DNA from 2 places in the Achromobacter sp. MUI-25009338 genome. Region 1 is predicted to be linked to the other one. Evidence: predicted binding sites of a transcription regulator. Region 1 holds the regulator's gene; the other holds the start of a gene.
What was found. The regulator LexA, encoded in region 1, represses DNA repair genes until DNA is damaged. The targets are predictions, from matches to a motif close to ACTGTATNNNNATACAGT.

Region 1 (7,311 bases):
CCAACCTGGTCGTCGCGCAGTTGCTGTTCCTGGAATCGGAGAATCCTGACAAGGACATTTCCCTGTACATCAACTCGCCCGGCGGGTCGGTGTACGCGGGCATGGCCATCTACGACACGATGCAGTTCGTCAAGCCGGACGTGTCCACGCTGTGCACCGGTCTGGCGGCCAGCATGGGCGCGTTCCTGCTGGCGGCGGGCAAGAAGGGCAAGCGTTTCACGCTGCCCAACTCCCGCATCATGATCCACCAGCCCTCGGGCGGCGCCCAGGGGCAGGCCTCGGACATCCAGATCCAGGCCCGCGAAATCCTGGACCTGCGCGAGCGCCTGAACCGCATCCTGGCCGACAATACCGGCCAGACGATGGAGCGCATCGGCATAGACACGGAGCGTGACAACTTCATGTCGGCCGAAGATGCGGTATCGTATGGACTGGTGGACAAGGTAATGAGCTCCCGCACGGAAGGCTGACTTCCCGGTTGATATTCGAACCCGCTGCCACCATATTTGAGTAAGCGCATGCGCCAGACCTTCGCTGGGCTGGCGCATCTTTACCTGAGATACGAAAGAAATATGCCTGAAAAAAAGGGATCGGCAGACGCAAAAGTGCTGCATTGCTCGTTTTGCAATAAAAGCCAGCATGAAGTCCGCAAGCTGATCGCGGGTCCGTCGGTATTCATCTGCGATGAATGCATAGATCTGTGCAACGACATCATCCGCGAAGAGGCGCAGGCCACCGCGCGCGCGGCGATTCGTTCCGAGCTGCCCACTCCGGCTGAAATCAAGACCTTCCTCGACCAGTACGTGATCGGGCAGAATTCGCCCAAGCGCATGCTGGCGGTGGCGGTCTACAACCACTACAAGCGCATCCGCCACGGCGAGATCAAGGGCGACGAGGTCGAGCTCTCCAAGAGCAACATCATGCTGATCGGCCCCACCGGGTCGGGCAAGACGCTGCTGGCCCAGACGCTGGCGCGCATGCTGAACGTGCCCTTCGTCATGGCCGACGCCACCACGCTGACCGAAGCCGGTTACGTGGGCGAAGACGTCGAGAACATCATTCAGAAGTTGCTGCAGAACTGCAACTACGAAGTGGAAAAGGCGCAGCGCGCCATCATCTACATCGATGAAATCGACAAGATCTCGCGCAAGTCGGACAACCCGTCCATCACCCGCGACGTGTCGGGCGAGGGCGTGCAGCAGGCCCTGCTCAAGCTGATCGAAGGCACGGTCGCCTCGGTGCCGCCGCAGGGCGGGCGCAAGCACCCCAACCAGGACTTCGTCCAGGTCGACACGACCAACATCCTGTTCATCGTCGGCGGCGCCTTCGACGGGCTGGAAAAGGTCATCCGCGACCGTACCGAGAAATCGGGCATCGGCTTCTCGGCCTCGGTGCGCGCCAAGTCCGAACGCGGCGTGGGCGAGCTGTTCTCCGAAGTCGAGCCGGAAGACCTGATCAAGTTCGGCCTCATCCCCGAGCTGGTCGGCCGCCTGCCGGTGGTCGCCACGCTGGACGAGCTGGACGAGGCCGCGCTGGTGCAGATCCTCACCGAGCCCAAGAACGCCCTGCTCAAGCAGTTCCAGAAGCTGTTCGCCATGGAAGGCGCCGAGCTCGACGTGCGGCCCGCCGCCCTCAAGGCGATCGCCCGCAAGGCGCTGCGCCGCAAGACCGGCGCTCGCGGCCTGCGCTCCATCATCGAGCAGGCCCTGCTCGACACCATGTACGACCTGCCTTCCCAGGGCAACGTCAAGCGCGTGGTGCTGGACGAAGGCGCCATCGACGGAGACGGCAAGCCCTTGCTGATCTACGCCGACGAAGCCGCCGCGACGGACAAGCCGGAGCGGGGAGAAGTCAGGGACGCCGCGGCCTGATATTTCAAAAAAGCCCGTTCTCGTAACGGGTTTTTTTGTCTCCAGGCGTACCGTCGGGGGAAATCCGCTTTTCTCCCGGCCCTGTCCCCTGCATACTGAAGGTGCCCCCGCGGGGTTTTTTTAACCTTTGGGCTATCGAGGCGCCGAGATCTTGAATTTTCGGCTATTGTTCCCATAACAGACGTAACTGACGTGCTTGGTCCGAAAATCGGGCCAACCGTCCCCGATACGCCGAGTCATACCGAGGAACCTCCTATGTCTGCCAGCCAGACCCTGCCTTCCGACCCGATCGACCTGCCCCTGCTCCCACTGCGCGACGTGGTGGTGTTCCCGCACATGGTCATCCCGCTGTTCGTCGGCCGTCCGCGCTCGATCCGCGCGCTCGAGGTTGCGATGGAAGCGGGCAAAAGCATCATGCTGGTGGCCCAGAAATCCGCCGGCAAGGATGATCCCACGCCCGAAGACGTCTACGAGATCGGCTGCGTCGCCGGCATCCTGCAAATGCTCAAGCTGCCCGACGGCACCGTCAAGGTGCTGGTCGAGGGCACCCAGCGCGCCCGCATCAACAGCATCGAAGACGCCGATTCGCACTTCACCTGCCAGGTGTCGCCGATCGAACCCGACGCCATGCAGGGCTCCGAAACCGAGGCCCTGCGCCGCGCGATCGTCGCCCAGTTCGAGCAGTACGTAAAACTGAACAAGAAGATCCCCCCGGAGATCCTGACCTCGCTGGCCGGCATCGACGATGCCGGGCGCCTGGCCGACACGATCGCCGCGCATCTTCCGCTGAAACTCGAGCAGAAGCAGAAAATGCTCGAGATCGTCGGCACCTCCGAGCGCCTCGAAGGCCTGCTCACGCAGCTCGAAACCGAAATCGACATCCTCCAGGTCGAGAAGCGGATTCGCGGCCGCGTGAAGAAGCAGATGGAAAAGAGCCAGCGCGACTACTACCTGAATGAGCAGGTCAAGGCCATTCAGAAGGAGTTGGGCGAGGGCGAAGAGGGCGCGGACATCGAAGAGCTCGAAAAGAAGATCATCGCCGCGCACATGCCCAAAGAGGCGCGCAAGAAGGCCGATGCCGAGCTCAAGAAGCTCAAGCTCATGTCGCCCATGTCGGCCGAAGCCACCGTGGTGCGCAACTACATCGATACGCTCATCAATCTTCCCTGGAAGAAAAAGAGCAAGATCAACAATTCCATCAGCAACGCCGAGGCGGTGCTGGACAACGACCACTATGGCCTGGAGAAGGTCAAGGAACGCATCCTGGAATACCTTGCCGTGCAGCAGCGCGTGGACAAGGTGAAGGCGCCGATCCTGTGTCTGGTCGGCCCTCCGGGCGTGGGCAAGACCTCGCTGGGGCAGTCCATCGCCAAGGCCACGAACCGCAAGTTCGTGCGCATGGCGCTGGGCGGCGTGCGCGACGAAGCCGAGATCCGCGGCCACCGCCGCACGTACATCGGCTCCATGCCGGGCAAGATCGTCCAGAACATGTCCAAGGTGGGCGTGCGCAATCCGCTGTTCCTGCTCGATGAAATCGACAAGCTGGGCATGGATTTCCGCGGCGACCCCTCGTCGGCCCTGCTCGAAGTGCTGGACCCGGAACAGAACCACACGTTCCAGGACCACTACATCGAAGTCGACTTCGACCTGTCCGACGTCATGTTCGTGGCCACCAGCAACACGCTGAACATTCCGCCGGCCCTGCTGGACCGGATGGAAGTGATCCGCCTGTCGGGCTACACCGAGGAAGAAAAGATCCACATCGCCCGCGACCATCTGCTGCCCAAGCTGATGAAGAACAACGGCGTCAAGGATAGCGAGCTGACCGTCGACGACAGCGCGCTGCGCGACATCGTGCGCTACTACACCCGCGAAGCCGGCGTGCGTGCGCTCGAACGCGAAGTGGGCAAGATCTGCCGCAAGGTCATCAAGCAGCTGCTGACCCAGGCCGACCGCGCCAAGGCCGAGGGCAAGACGCCCGAGGTCAAGCCGGTCAACGTGACGGGTGAGAACCTGAACGAATACCTGGGCGTGCGCCGCTACGCCTTCGGCATGGCCGAGAAGGAAAACCAGATCGGCCAGGTCACCGGCCTGGCGTGGACCGAAGTCGGCGGCGACCTGCTGACGATCGAAGTCGCCGACATGCCCGGCAAGGGCGTCATCCAACGCACCGGTTCGCTGGGCGACGTGATGAAGGAATCGGTCGAGGCGGCCCGCACGGTGGTGCGCTCGCGCGCCCGCCGCCTGGGCTTTGCCGACAGCGTGTTCGAGAAGCACGACATGCACGTGCACGTGCCGGAAGGCGCGACGCCCAAGGACGGCCCGTCCGCCGGTATCGCGATCACCACGGCCATGGTGTCGGCCCTGTCGCGCATCCCGGTGCGCGCCGACGTCGCCATGACCGGCGAGATCACGCTGCGCGGCGAAGTGCTGCCCATCGGCGGCCTGAAGGAAAAGCTGCTGGCCGCCCACCGCGGCGGGATCAAGATGGTTCTGATCCCGGAAGAAAACGTCAAGGACCTGGCGGAGATTCCGGACAACGTCAAGAACCACCTCGAGATCGTGCCGGTGCGCTGGATCGACAAGGTGCTGGAGCTGGCGCTGGAACGCCTGCCCGAGCCCCTGGCCGAGGAAGAAGCGGTCAAGGAGCCCCTGGTGGCCAAGCCCGCCGAAGGCTCGACCGATCCGGTGCTCAAGCACTGACCGGTTCGGCCGCCCAAAAGGAAACCCGCCCTAGTGAACTGACCCCCGAAAGTTGGACATTGATCCAACCTTCGGGGGTTTTTACTTGATCCGCTTGGGTTTCTTTATGCCTGCGCGCAGGATCAATGCAGCGCGTGCGTACGAATCAGCCCCACCGCGATGCCTTCCAGCGCGAAATCCTGGTCGGCCCCGACCACGATGGTCTGGAAGTCCGGATTTTCGGGCAGGAGCTCGATATGGCCGTTCTGGCGCTGCAGGCGCTTGACCGTGACGTCGTCGCCGAGGCGGGCCACCACGATCTGGCCGTTGCGGGCCTCGGACGCTTTTTTGACGGCGAGCAGGTCGCCTTCGAGGATGCCGGCGTCGCGCATGCTCATGCCGCGCACCTTCAGCAGGTAGTCGGGCGCCTGGGCGAACAGGTTGGGGTCCACGCCGACCTCGCGTTCGACGTGTTCGGCCGCCAGGATGGGGCTGCCGGCGGCCACGCGGCCCACCAGCGGCAGCAAGAGCTGCGCCAGGGCGGGCATGGGCAGGGATGCCTGCGCGGGCGCGCCGGCGGCGTCCTTCAGGCGGATGCCGCGCGAGGCGCCCGCGGTGAGCTCGATGGCCCCCTTGCGCGCCAGCGCCTTGAGGTGGTCTTCGGCTGCGTTGGGCGAGCGGAAACCCAGGGCCTGCGCGATCTCGGCGCGTGTGGGCGGAAAACCCGTGCGCGCGACGGTTTGCCTGATGAGATCCAGGATTTGCTGTTGGCGATCGGTGAGTTTGCTGGCCATGGCGATGATCCGTTGCTGGCGGACTGTACATATATACAGCGGCCATTCTGGGGGACGCAGCGCAAAAAAGCAAGCCGTGGGCGGGCGCCCATAAAAAACGGGACCCGCGGGTCCCGTTTGAGGCCGGATGGCGGGCCGTTTACAGCACCGCGGCGATGCTCTTGGCGACCTTGTCGATGTTGCCGCTGTTGAGCGCGGCCACGCAGATGCGGCCGCTGGACACGGCGTAGACGCCATGCTCTTCGCGCAGGCGGTCCACCTGGGCGGCGGTCAGGCCCGAGTACGAGAACATGCCGCGCTGGCGCAGCACGAAGCTAAAGTCCTGCTTGCCGCCGTGTTCCTGGATCTTCTCGACCAGCTGCTTGCGCATCAGGCGGATGCGGTCGCGCATGCCGGCCAGTTCCTGTTCCCACATGGCGAACAGTTCGGGCGTGTTCAGCACCGTGGACACCACCGTGCCGCCGTGGGTGGGCGGGTTGGAGTAGTTGGTGCGGATCACGCGCTTGAGCTGGCTCAGCACGCGGGCGGCTTCGTCCTTGCTGCCGGCCACGACCGTCAGCGCGCCGACGCGCTCGCCGTACAGCGAGAACGACTTCGAGAACGAGGAGCTGATGAACATGGTCAGGTCCAGGTCGGCGAACATGCGCACGACCGCGGCGTCTTCCGTCAGGCCGTCGCCGAAGCCCTGGTAGGCGATGTCCAGGAACGGCACCAGATTGTTTTCTTTGACCACGGCGGCGATCTGCTTCCACTGGTCCATGGTGGGGTCCACGCCGGTGGGGTTGTGGCAGCAGGCGTGCAGCACGACCACGGTCTTGGCCGGAGCGGCCTTCAGGTCGGCCAGCATGGCGTCGAAGTCCAGGCCGCGGGTGGCGGCGTCGTAGTAGGCGTAGGTGCCGACTTCGAAACCGGCGCGCTCGAACAGCGCGCGGTGGTTTTCCCAGCTCGGGTTGCTGATCAGGACCTTGGAGGAGGGCAGCAGCTGGCGCAGGAAGTCGGCGCCGATCTTCAGCGCGCCCGTGCCGCCCAGGGCCTGGGTGGTCAGCACGCGGCCGGCGGCGGCCAGCGCGGAATCCTTGCCCAGCAGCAGGGCCTGCGCGCCGGCGTTGTAACCGGCGATACCTTCGATCGGTAGGTAGCCGCGGGCCGCGGCGGCCTCGATGCGGGCGGTTTCAGCCTTGCGCACCGCGCCCAGCAGGGGGATGCGGCCCTCGTCGTCGTAGTACACGCCCACGCCCAGATTGACTTTACCGGGACGCGTGTCGGCGTTGTATTGTTCGTTCAGGCCAAGAATGGGGTCGCGCGGCGCGAGTTCGACGGAATCGAAAAGGGTGCTCATGGGAGTCTGATGAGGTGGGTGGACGCAGTCCGGGGTGCTGTGGATAATGGGGGGTTTACCCTGGAAGAGTCTAGCATGCCTAAGCCCACAATAGACCCGAGCGTGGAAGCCGTCGTCGCCGGGGACGATGGCGTGCCAGCCGTTGCCGGCGGCGGCTTCATCGACTTTCCGGGCAGCCCGTTTCACCTGTACCAGCCATATCCGCCGGCCGGCGACCAGCCCGCCGCCATCGACGGCCTGGTCCAGGGCGTCGAAGACGGCCTGATGTTCCAGACGCTCCTGGGCGTGACCGGTTCGGGCAAGACCTACACCATGGCCAACGTCATCGCGCGCCTGGGCCGGCCCGCGCTGGTGCTGGCCCCCAACAAGACGCTGGCCGCGCAGCTCTACGCCGAGATGCGCGAGTTCTTCCCGAAGAACGCGGTCGAGTACTTCGTCTCGTACTACGACTACTACCAGCCCGAGGCCTACGTGCCGACGCGCGACCTGTTCATCGAGAAAGACTCCTCCATCAACGAGCACATCGAGCAGATGCGGCTGTCGGCCACCAAGAGCCTGCTGGAGCGCCGCGACACCATCATCGTGGGCACGGTGTCGTGTATCTACGGTATCGGCAATCCCGGCG
Region 2 (7,311 bases), 400 kb from region 1:
GACCCCGAGCAGATCCTGATCACCGAGGGACTGCACCAGGCCATCGACCTGACCACCCGCATCCTGGGCGAGGCCGGCGAAACCGCCTGGGTCGAGGACCCCGGCTACTGGGGCGCGCGCACCGTGCTGCAGGCCAACGGCCTGCGCACGCTGCACCTGCCGGTGGACGAGGAGGGCATGCGGCTGCCGGAATCGCCCGTCGAGCCGCCGCGCTTCATTTTCGTCACGCCTTCGCATCAGTATCCGCTGGGCCCGGTCATGTCGCTGGCGCGCCGCCGCCAGCTGCTGGCCGTGGCGCGCGCCAGCGGCAGCTGGATCATCGAAGACGACTACGACAGCGAATTCCGCTTCTCCGGCCGGCCCATCGCCTCGCTGCTGGGGCTGGAGCCGGACGCGCCCGTGATCTACATGGGCACCTTCAGCAAGACGCTGTATCCGGGCCTGCGCGTGGGTTACCTGGTGCTGCCCAAGGCCTTGACCGCGGCGTTCCAGGCCGCGCACGCCGAGCTGTACCGCGAAGGCCACCTGATGACGCACGCGGCGCTGGCCACCTTCATCGCCGACGGCCATTACGCCGCCCACATCCGCCGCATGCGCATGCTGTACGGACGCCGCCGCGCCATGCTGGTCAATCTGATCGAAAGGCGGCTGGGGCCGCAGTGGCTGCACCGCGACGCCAGCATGGCCGGCCTGCACCTGGTGCTGACGCTGCCGCCGGACATGGACGACCGGCGCGTGGTGGAAGTGGCGCACGGCAAAGGCGTGCTGACGCGCGCGCTGTCGCGCTACTACGTCAACGACGAGGCGCGCCGGCCCGGCCTGCTGCTGGGCTACGCCTGCGTGCCCGACCATGAGATCGCGCGCAAATTCGAAGTGCTGCTGGAAAGCCTGGCGGAAGTGGCGCACGCGCCCGCCGCCCGGCGCGGCGCCAAGGCCGCCGCGCTACGGCCGTCGCCCTAACGCGGCGGCGAAGGCGGCGGCGTTGCGCATGCCCTGGTCCTCGAAATTGGTATTGAAGACGGCGTGCGCCTGCGCGCTCTGCGCCGCCAGCCGCGCAAAGCGTTCGGCCAGCTCCGCCAGTTCCTGCTCCGTGTACTCGTACTGGAAGCGTCCCGACGAGGCCGCGCCCGATGCGTTCCAGGTCGCCGCGTTGCGCCCGTGCAGCCGCAGCAGCGCGAGTTCCGGATGGGTGCAGGCCCAGACCGCGGGCACCGTGTTGGCGTAGCCCTGGGGCGCGTCCACCACCGTGTGCGCCACGCCCAGCTCGCGCTCGAACGCCAGCGTGGCCTCGGTGGCCGCGGGCGTGGCGAACCAGCTTGCGTGGCGGAACTCCACCGACACCAGGTGTTCTTCCATGCGCCGCGCGCAGTCGCCGACCCGCGCCATGCCGCGCGCATCGCGCCGCACCCAGGGCGGAAACTGGAAATGCACCGCGCCCAGCTTGCCGGGCAGGCGCAGCGGCTCCAGCGCCAGCTGGAAGCGGCGCCAGAGCTCGTCGCGCAGGTCGGACGGCATCTGGTCGTGGTAGATGAGCGGCTCGGGCCAGTCGGCCAGTTCGCGCCGGATGTCGGCGGGCAGCGCCGAAAGCGGCGTCTGGTGCCCGGTGAACAGCCGGAAGGCCTTGATGTTGAAGACGAATCCGTCGGGCGTGCGCTGGTCCCACAGATAGGCGTTTTGCGCCGTGGGCATGGCGTAATAGCTGGAATCGACCTCGGCCATGCCGAAGCGCGAGGCGTAATGGCGCAGCCGCGCCTCGGCGCTGCGGGCCTCGGGCGGATAGAACCGGCCGCAGGCCAGCAGCGTGGGGTCGGTCCAGGAAGCGGTGCCGGTCAGAAGGCGCACGGAATCAGACGGAATCCAAAAAATTCTGTATAAATATACAGTGCCAATCCCGAGCCGGGCAATGTCCCGGCGCCTTGCCTGCCGAGGCCGCCGCCGGCGGCCCCCGTTCCATGTCCGACCCCAACAGCCTGCCGTCTCCGTCCGCCTCCGAACGCCCCGATCCCCTGGCCGATCTCAATCCCGCCCAGCGCGAAGCCGCCGAATTCGGCGCGGCCGCGCCGCTGCTGGTGATCGCGGGCGCCGGCTCGGGCAAGACCAGCACGCTGGCGCACCGCGTCGCCCACCTGATTCTCAACGGCGCGGACCCGCAGCGCATGCTGCTGCTGACGTTCTCGCGCCGCGCGGCGCTGGAGATGGAGCGGCGCGTGGGCACGGTGCTGCAGCGGGCGATGAACCTGCGCTCCACGCAGCAGCCGCCGTCGCTGCCGTGGGCCGGCACCTTCCACGCGATCGGCGCGCGGCTGCTGCGCGATTGCGCGCAGCGCATCGGCCTGGCCGAAACCTTCACCATCCATGACCGCGGCGACGCCGAGGACCTCATGGGCATGGTGCGCCACGAACTCGGGCTGTCGGCCACCAAGTCGCGCTTTCCGCTCAAGGGCACCTGCCTGGCGATCTATTCGCGGGTGGTCAACAGCCAGACGCCCGTGGCCGACGTGCTCAAGACCGCCTTCCCGTGGTGCGCGCAATGGGAGGACGAACTCAAGAACCTGTTTCGCGCCTACGTCGCGGCCAAGCAGGACCAGCAGGTGCTGGACTACGACGACCTGCTGCTCTACTGGGCCGAGATGATGGGCGACCCCGGCATCGCGGCCGACCTGGGGGCGCGCTTCGACCACGTGCTGGTCGACGAGTACCAGGACACCAACCGCCTGCAGGCGGCCATCCTGCTGGCCCTGAAGCCCGACGGGCGCGGCCTGACCGTGGTGGGCGACGACGCCCAGGCCATTTATTCGTTCCGCGCGGCCACCGTGCGCAACATCCTGGACTTCCCCGCGCAGTTTCCCGACCCGGCGCGCGTCATCACGCTGGAGCGCAACTACCGCTCCACCCAGCCCATCCTGAACGCGTCCAACGCGGTCATCGGCCAGGCCACGGAACGCTATGCCAAGGATCTCTGGACCGACCGCCAGTCGTCGCAGCTGCCCGAGCTGGTGACGGTCAGCGACGAGGCCGGCCAGGCGCGCTGGGTCGCCGACCAGGTGCTGGCCCAGCGCGAGGGCGGCGCCACGCTCAAGTCGCAGGCCGCGCTGTTTCGCACCTCCAGCCACAGCGCCGCGCTGGAACTGGAGCTGACCCGCCGCAACATCCCTTACGTGAAGTTCGGCGGGCTGCGCTTTCTGGAGGCCGCGCACGTCAAGGACCTGCTCTCGCTGCTGCGCTGGGCCGAGAATCCGCGCGGACGCATGGCCGGCTTTCGCGTGGCGCAGCTGCTGCCGGGCATCGGCCCGGCCACCGCGGCCAGGCTGATGGACGCCATGTCGGCCTCGCCGCAGCCGCTGCAGGCGCTGCGCGAATTCAAGCCGGGCGCGGCGGCCCAGGAGGAATGGCGCGGCTTCGCCGACACCTACGCCGCGCTGTGCGATCCCGGCCTGAAGTGGCCGGCCGACGCCGACCTGGCCCTGCGCTGGTACGGCAGTCAGCTGGAGCGGCTGTACGACGACGCCCGGGTGCGCCGCGCCGATCTCGACCAGCTGCTGCGCATCGCCTCGGGCTATCCGTCGCGCGAGCGCTTCCTGACCGAGCTGACCCTGGACCCGCCGGACGCCACCAGCGACGAATCCGGCGCGCCGCTGCGCGACGAGGACTATATGATCCTGTCCACCATCCATTCGGCCAAGGGCCAGGAATGGAAGGCGGTCTATGTGCTGAACGTGGTGGACGGCTGCATCCCGTCCGACATGAGCACCGGCACGGCCGAAGAGATCGAGGAAGAGCGCCGCCTGCTGTACGTGGCCATGACGCGCGCCCGCGAGCGCCTGCAGCTCATCGTGCCGCAGCGCTTCTACGTGCACCAGCAGACCGGCATGGGCGACCGCCACGTCTACGGCTCGCGCACGCGCTACATCTCGAATGCGATGCTGCCGCTGTTCGAGCACCTGCCCAAGCCCCCGCCGCTGCCCGAAGGGCGCGGCGCGTCGCCGCAGCCGCAGGCGCCGAGCGTGGACGTGGCCCGGCGGGTGCGCAATCTGTTCTCGTAGAAAGGGCTATCATCGCCCGATATCGGCACGGGTCGCATAGTCCGAGGGTGTTTATGTCTACTGAAGAACTCGCCGCCGACGCGGCGAAACGCGAAGTCGTCGCGTCGATCGCCTACGTGAACGGGCGGCGCGAACGCGAGGTTCCCATCGACGAGGTCGGGCAGTACGTCAGGCAGGGCCACGGCATGCTGTGGATAGGCCTGCGCAATCCCGGCCCGGAACTGCTGGGCAGGATCGCGAGCGAACTCGGCGCCTGCGACAAGAACCAGGAAGAAATGCTGGAGGCCCATCGCCGGCCCAAGATCATCGACTACGGCAACATGATCCTGATCGTGGCCATCACGGTGGAGGTCGAGGCCGAGCGGCCGATCTTCGGCGAAACCCAGTTCCTCATCGGCGACGGTTTCCTGGTCACGGTGCGGCGCGGCGCCACCGCCGGCCACAGCGCGCTGCGCGAACGGCTGGAAGCCGCGCCCGACCTGCTCAAGCGCGGCAGCGACTACGTGGCTTCCGAGCTGCTGGACTGGCTGGTCGACCGCTACGTGGCGGCGGCCGGCAAGATCGAGGCGGTGGTGGAGGGCGCCGAGCAGAAGCTGCTGATCCGCGGCGCCAAGGACTCCGACATCCGCAGGCTGTACCGGCAGCGCCGCGACCTGCTGCGCATCCACACGGTGGTCTCGCCGCTGGCCGAGATATGCCGCCGCCTGGCGCGCGTGGAGATGTCGGCCGTGGACGAGCACGCCCGCCCGTATTTCGGCGAGGTCGCCGACCGCGTGCTGCGGGTGGACGAGCTGTTCAACGCCTTGCGCGAATCGCTGGCGTTCGCGTTCGAAGCCAGCCTCATGATCGGCCAGGCGGCGCAGAACGACACCACCCGCAAGCTGGCCTCCTGGGCCGCCATCCTGGCGGTGCCCACCGCCATCGCCGGCATCTACGGCATGAACTTCGAGTTCATGCCCGAACTCAAATCGCCCTGGGGCTATCCCGTCACGCTGGGCGTGATCGCGAGCGTCTGTTCGGTGCTGTACTGGCGGTTCCGGAAGTCGGGGTGGTTGTAGGATGGGTGCAGCGCGAGAGTTCTTGAGCAAGGACCCGAATATGGAGCGCGCGTAACCCATCAGGCGGCGCCAGCCGCCGGTTTTCGTGGCAAGAGACAAATAATCAGCATGCGACGAAAGGCGGCGGCTGGCGCCGCCTGATGGGTTTCGCGCGCTGAGCGTCTGCGTCCTTGCTCAAAAACTCTCGCGCTGCACCCATCCTACGCCACCCCACCCGCAGCCACCCCGCCCCCCCTCCTTATGGCAAACTTCCTGCGTTTTCCATTCTGGAGCCCTGCCGGTGCGTGGCAATCCTTATTTTCGCGGCGGCGGCAAGCTGGCCGCCGTGGTCGTCGCCCTTATCCTTGCGGCGGCGGCGGCCGTGGTCGATTGGCTGCAGCCTTCCGGGCGGCAGGAGCCGCAGCCGGCGCCGCCGGCGCAGGGCCGGGCGGACGGGGTGCCTGCCGGCAGCTATACGTTGACGGGCATGATCGTCAATGTCGCCGACGGCGACACCGTCACGCTGCGGGCGCCGGACGGGCAGCGCAAGATCCGCATGGACAGCATCGACGCGCCCGAGGAAGGGCATGGCGCCGAACAGCCCGGCCAGCCCTATGCCGAGGCCGCGCGCAAGCATCTGGCCGGCCTGGTGGCGGGCAAGACGCTGACCGCCCAGTGCTATGAAAAAGACCAGTACGGCCGCGACGTGTGCGCGCTGATGCTGGAGAACGGGCAGTCGGCCAACCGCGCCCAGGTCGAGGCCGGCTACGCCTGGGCCTACACGGCGCGCCGCGGCGACTACCTGCGCGACCAGGCCATGCCGGCGCTGCAGCGCCAGGCCAAGGCGGCCGGGCGCGGCCTGTGGGCGCAGCCGGGCGCCGTGCAGCCCTGGAAATGGCGCTACGACTGCTGGCGGCAGCGCCAGTGCGGCTGAGCGCGGCGCGGCCCTATGGGTCCGGGCCCGTGTTTGCTATCCTCTGTCGCAACGATTCGAAGGGAAGGTTTCCATGGGTGCATTGAAGCGGCTCTGGGCGATGGCCTTGCTGTTGTCGCTGGCGTTGGCGGGCTGCTCGCGGGAAAGCCCCATCAACAGCCCCTATCCGGCCGGCGCCGAAGGCCAGAACACGCTTTATTCGGCCTTCGTCAAGCGCTCGCCCAAGTACCTGGACCCGGCCAGCTCCTATTCCGGCGACGAAACCCCCTATACCTACAACATCTACGAGACGCTTTACGGCTACCACTATCTGAAGCGGCCCTACGAACTGGTGCCGCGCGCGGCGGCCTCGATCGACCCGCCGGTCTACCTGGACGCCCAGGGCAACACGCTGCCGGCCGACGCGCCGGGCCAGCAGATCGCCGAGAGCGTGTACGACATCAAGCTGCGCCCCGGCTCGCGCTACGCGCCGCATCCGGCCTTCGCGCGCAAGGCCGACGGCGGTTATGAATACTTTCCGCTGGCGCCGGGCGAACTCGAAGGCAAGTACTACATTCCCGATTTCCCGCGCACCGGCACGCGCGAGCTGACCGCCGACGACTATGTCTACGGCCTGCGGCGCCTGGCCAGCCCGCGCGTGGTGTCGCCGATCTCCGCGCTGATGGCCGAGCACATCGTGGGCCTGAAAGAATACGGCGAGCGCCTGCGCCAGCGCGACCAGGCGCTGCGGCGCGACGCGCCGGGCGGCGCCGGCGCGCCGCCCTGGCTGGACCTGCGCGAGCCCGACGGCTTCACCGGCGTGCAGGCGCTGGACGCCCACACCCTGCGCATCCGCGTCAAGGGCAAGTATCCGCAGTTCAAGTACTGGCTGGCCATGACTTTCACCGCGCCCATTCCCTGGGAGGCGGACCGCTTCTACAGCCAGCCGGGCATGGCCGAGCATGACCTGTCGTTCAACACCTGGCCGGTGGGCACCGGCCCGTACATGCTGGCGGAGTCGCTGCAGAACCGCCGCCACGTGCTGGCCCGCAATCCCAACTACCACGGCGAACCCTATCCCTGCGAAGGCGAACCCGGCGACGAGGCCGCCGGCCTGCTGGCCGACTGCGGCAAGCCCACGCCCTTCATCGACCGCGCGGAATTCAGCGTCGAAAAAGAAGCCATACCGCTGACCGGCAAGTTCATGCAGGGCTATTACGACATGCCGCAGATCGAGCGCGGCGAATACGGCGTGGCCATGCTGGTGGCGGCCGGCGACAGCCAGGACAAGGCGCGCCTGTACCGCGAGCACGGCATC

Region 2: AC1IQ6_RS09260 (ATP-dependent helicase) is a predicted target of LexA. The motif match lies at 1,867-1,884, and genes of this name have one in related genera.

The regions. Positions count from the first base shown of each region.
Region 1 is NZ_CM170627.1:2,330,468-2,337,778, forward strand. It holds gene clpP (ATP-dependent Clp endopeptidase proteolytic subunit ClpP) at 1-470, shown strand, start outside; gene clpX (ATP-dependent Clp protease ATP-binding subunit ClpX) at 573-1,871, shown strand; gene lon (endopeptidase La) at 2,127-4,574, shown strand; gene lexA (transcriptional repressor LexA) at 4,697-5,347, opposite strand; gene AC1IQ6_RS11190 (amino acid aminotransferase) at 5,487-6,686, opposite strand; gene uvrB (excinuclease ABC subunit UvrB) at 6,762-7,311, shown strand, end outside.
Region 2 is NZ_CM170627.1:1,934,282-1,941,592, forward strand. It holds gene pdxR (MocR-like pyridoxine biosynthesis transcription factor PdxR) at 1-960, shown strand, start outside; gene AC1IQ6_RS09255 (DUF72 domain-containing protein) at 943-1,842, opposite strand; gene AC1IQ6_RS09260 (ATP-dependent helicase) at 1,953-4,043, shown strand; gene AC1IQ6_RS09265 (magnesium and cobalt transport protein CorA) at 4,097-5,101, shown strand; gene AC1IQ6_RS09270 (thermonuclease family protein) at 5,382-6,014, shown strand; gene AC1IQ6_RS09275 (ABC transporter substrate-binding protein) at 6,088-7,311, shown strand, end outside.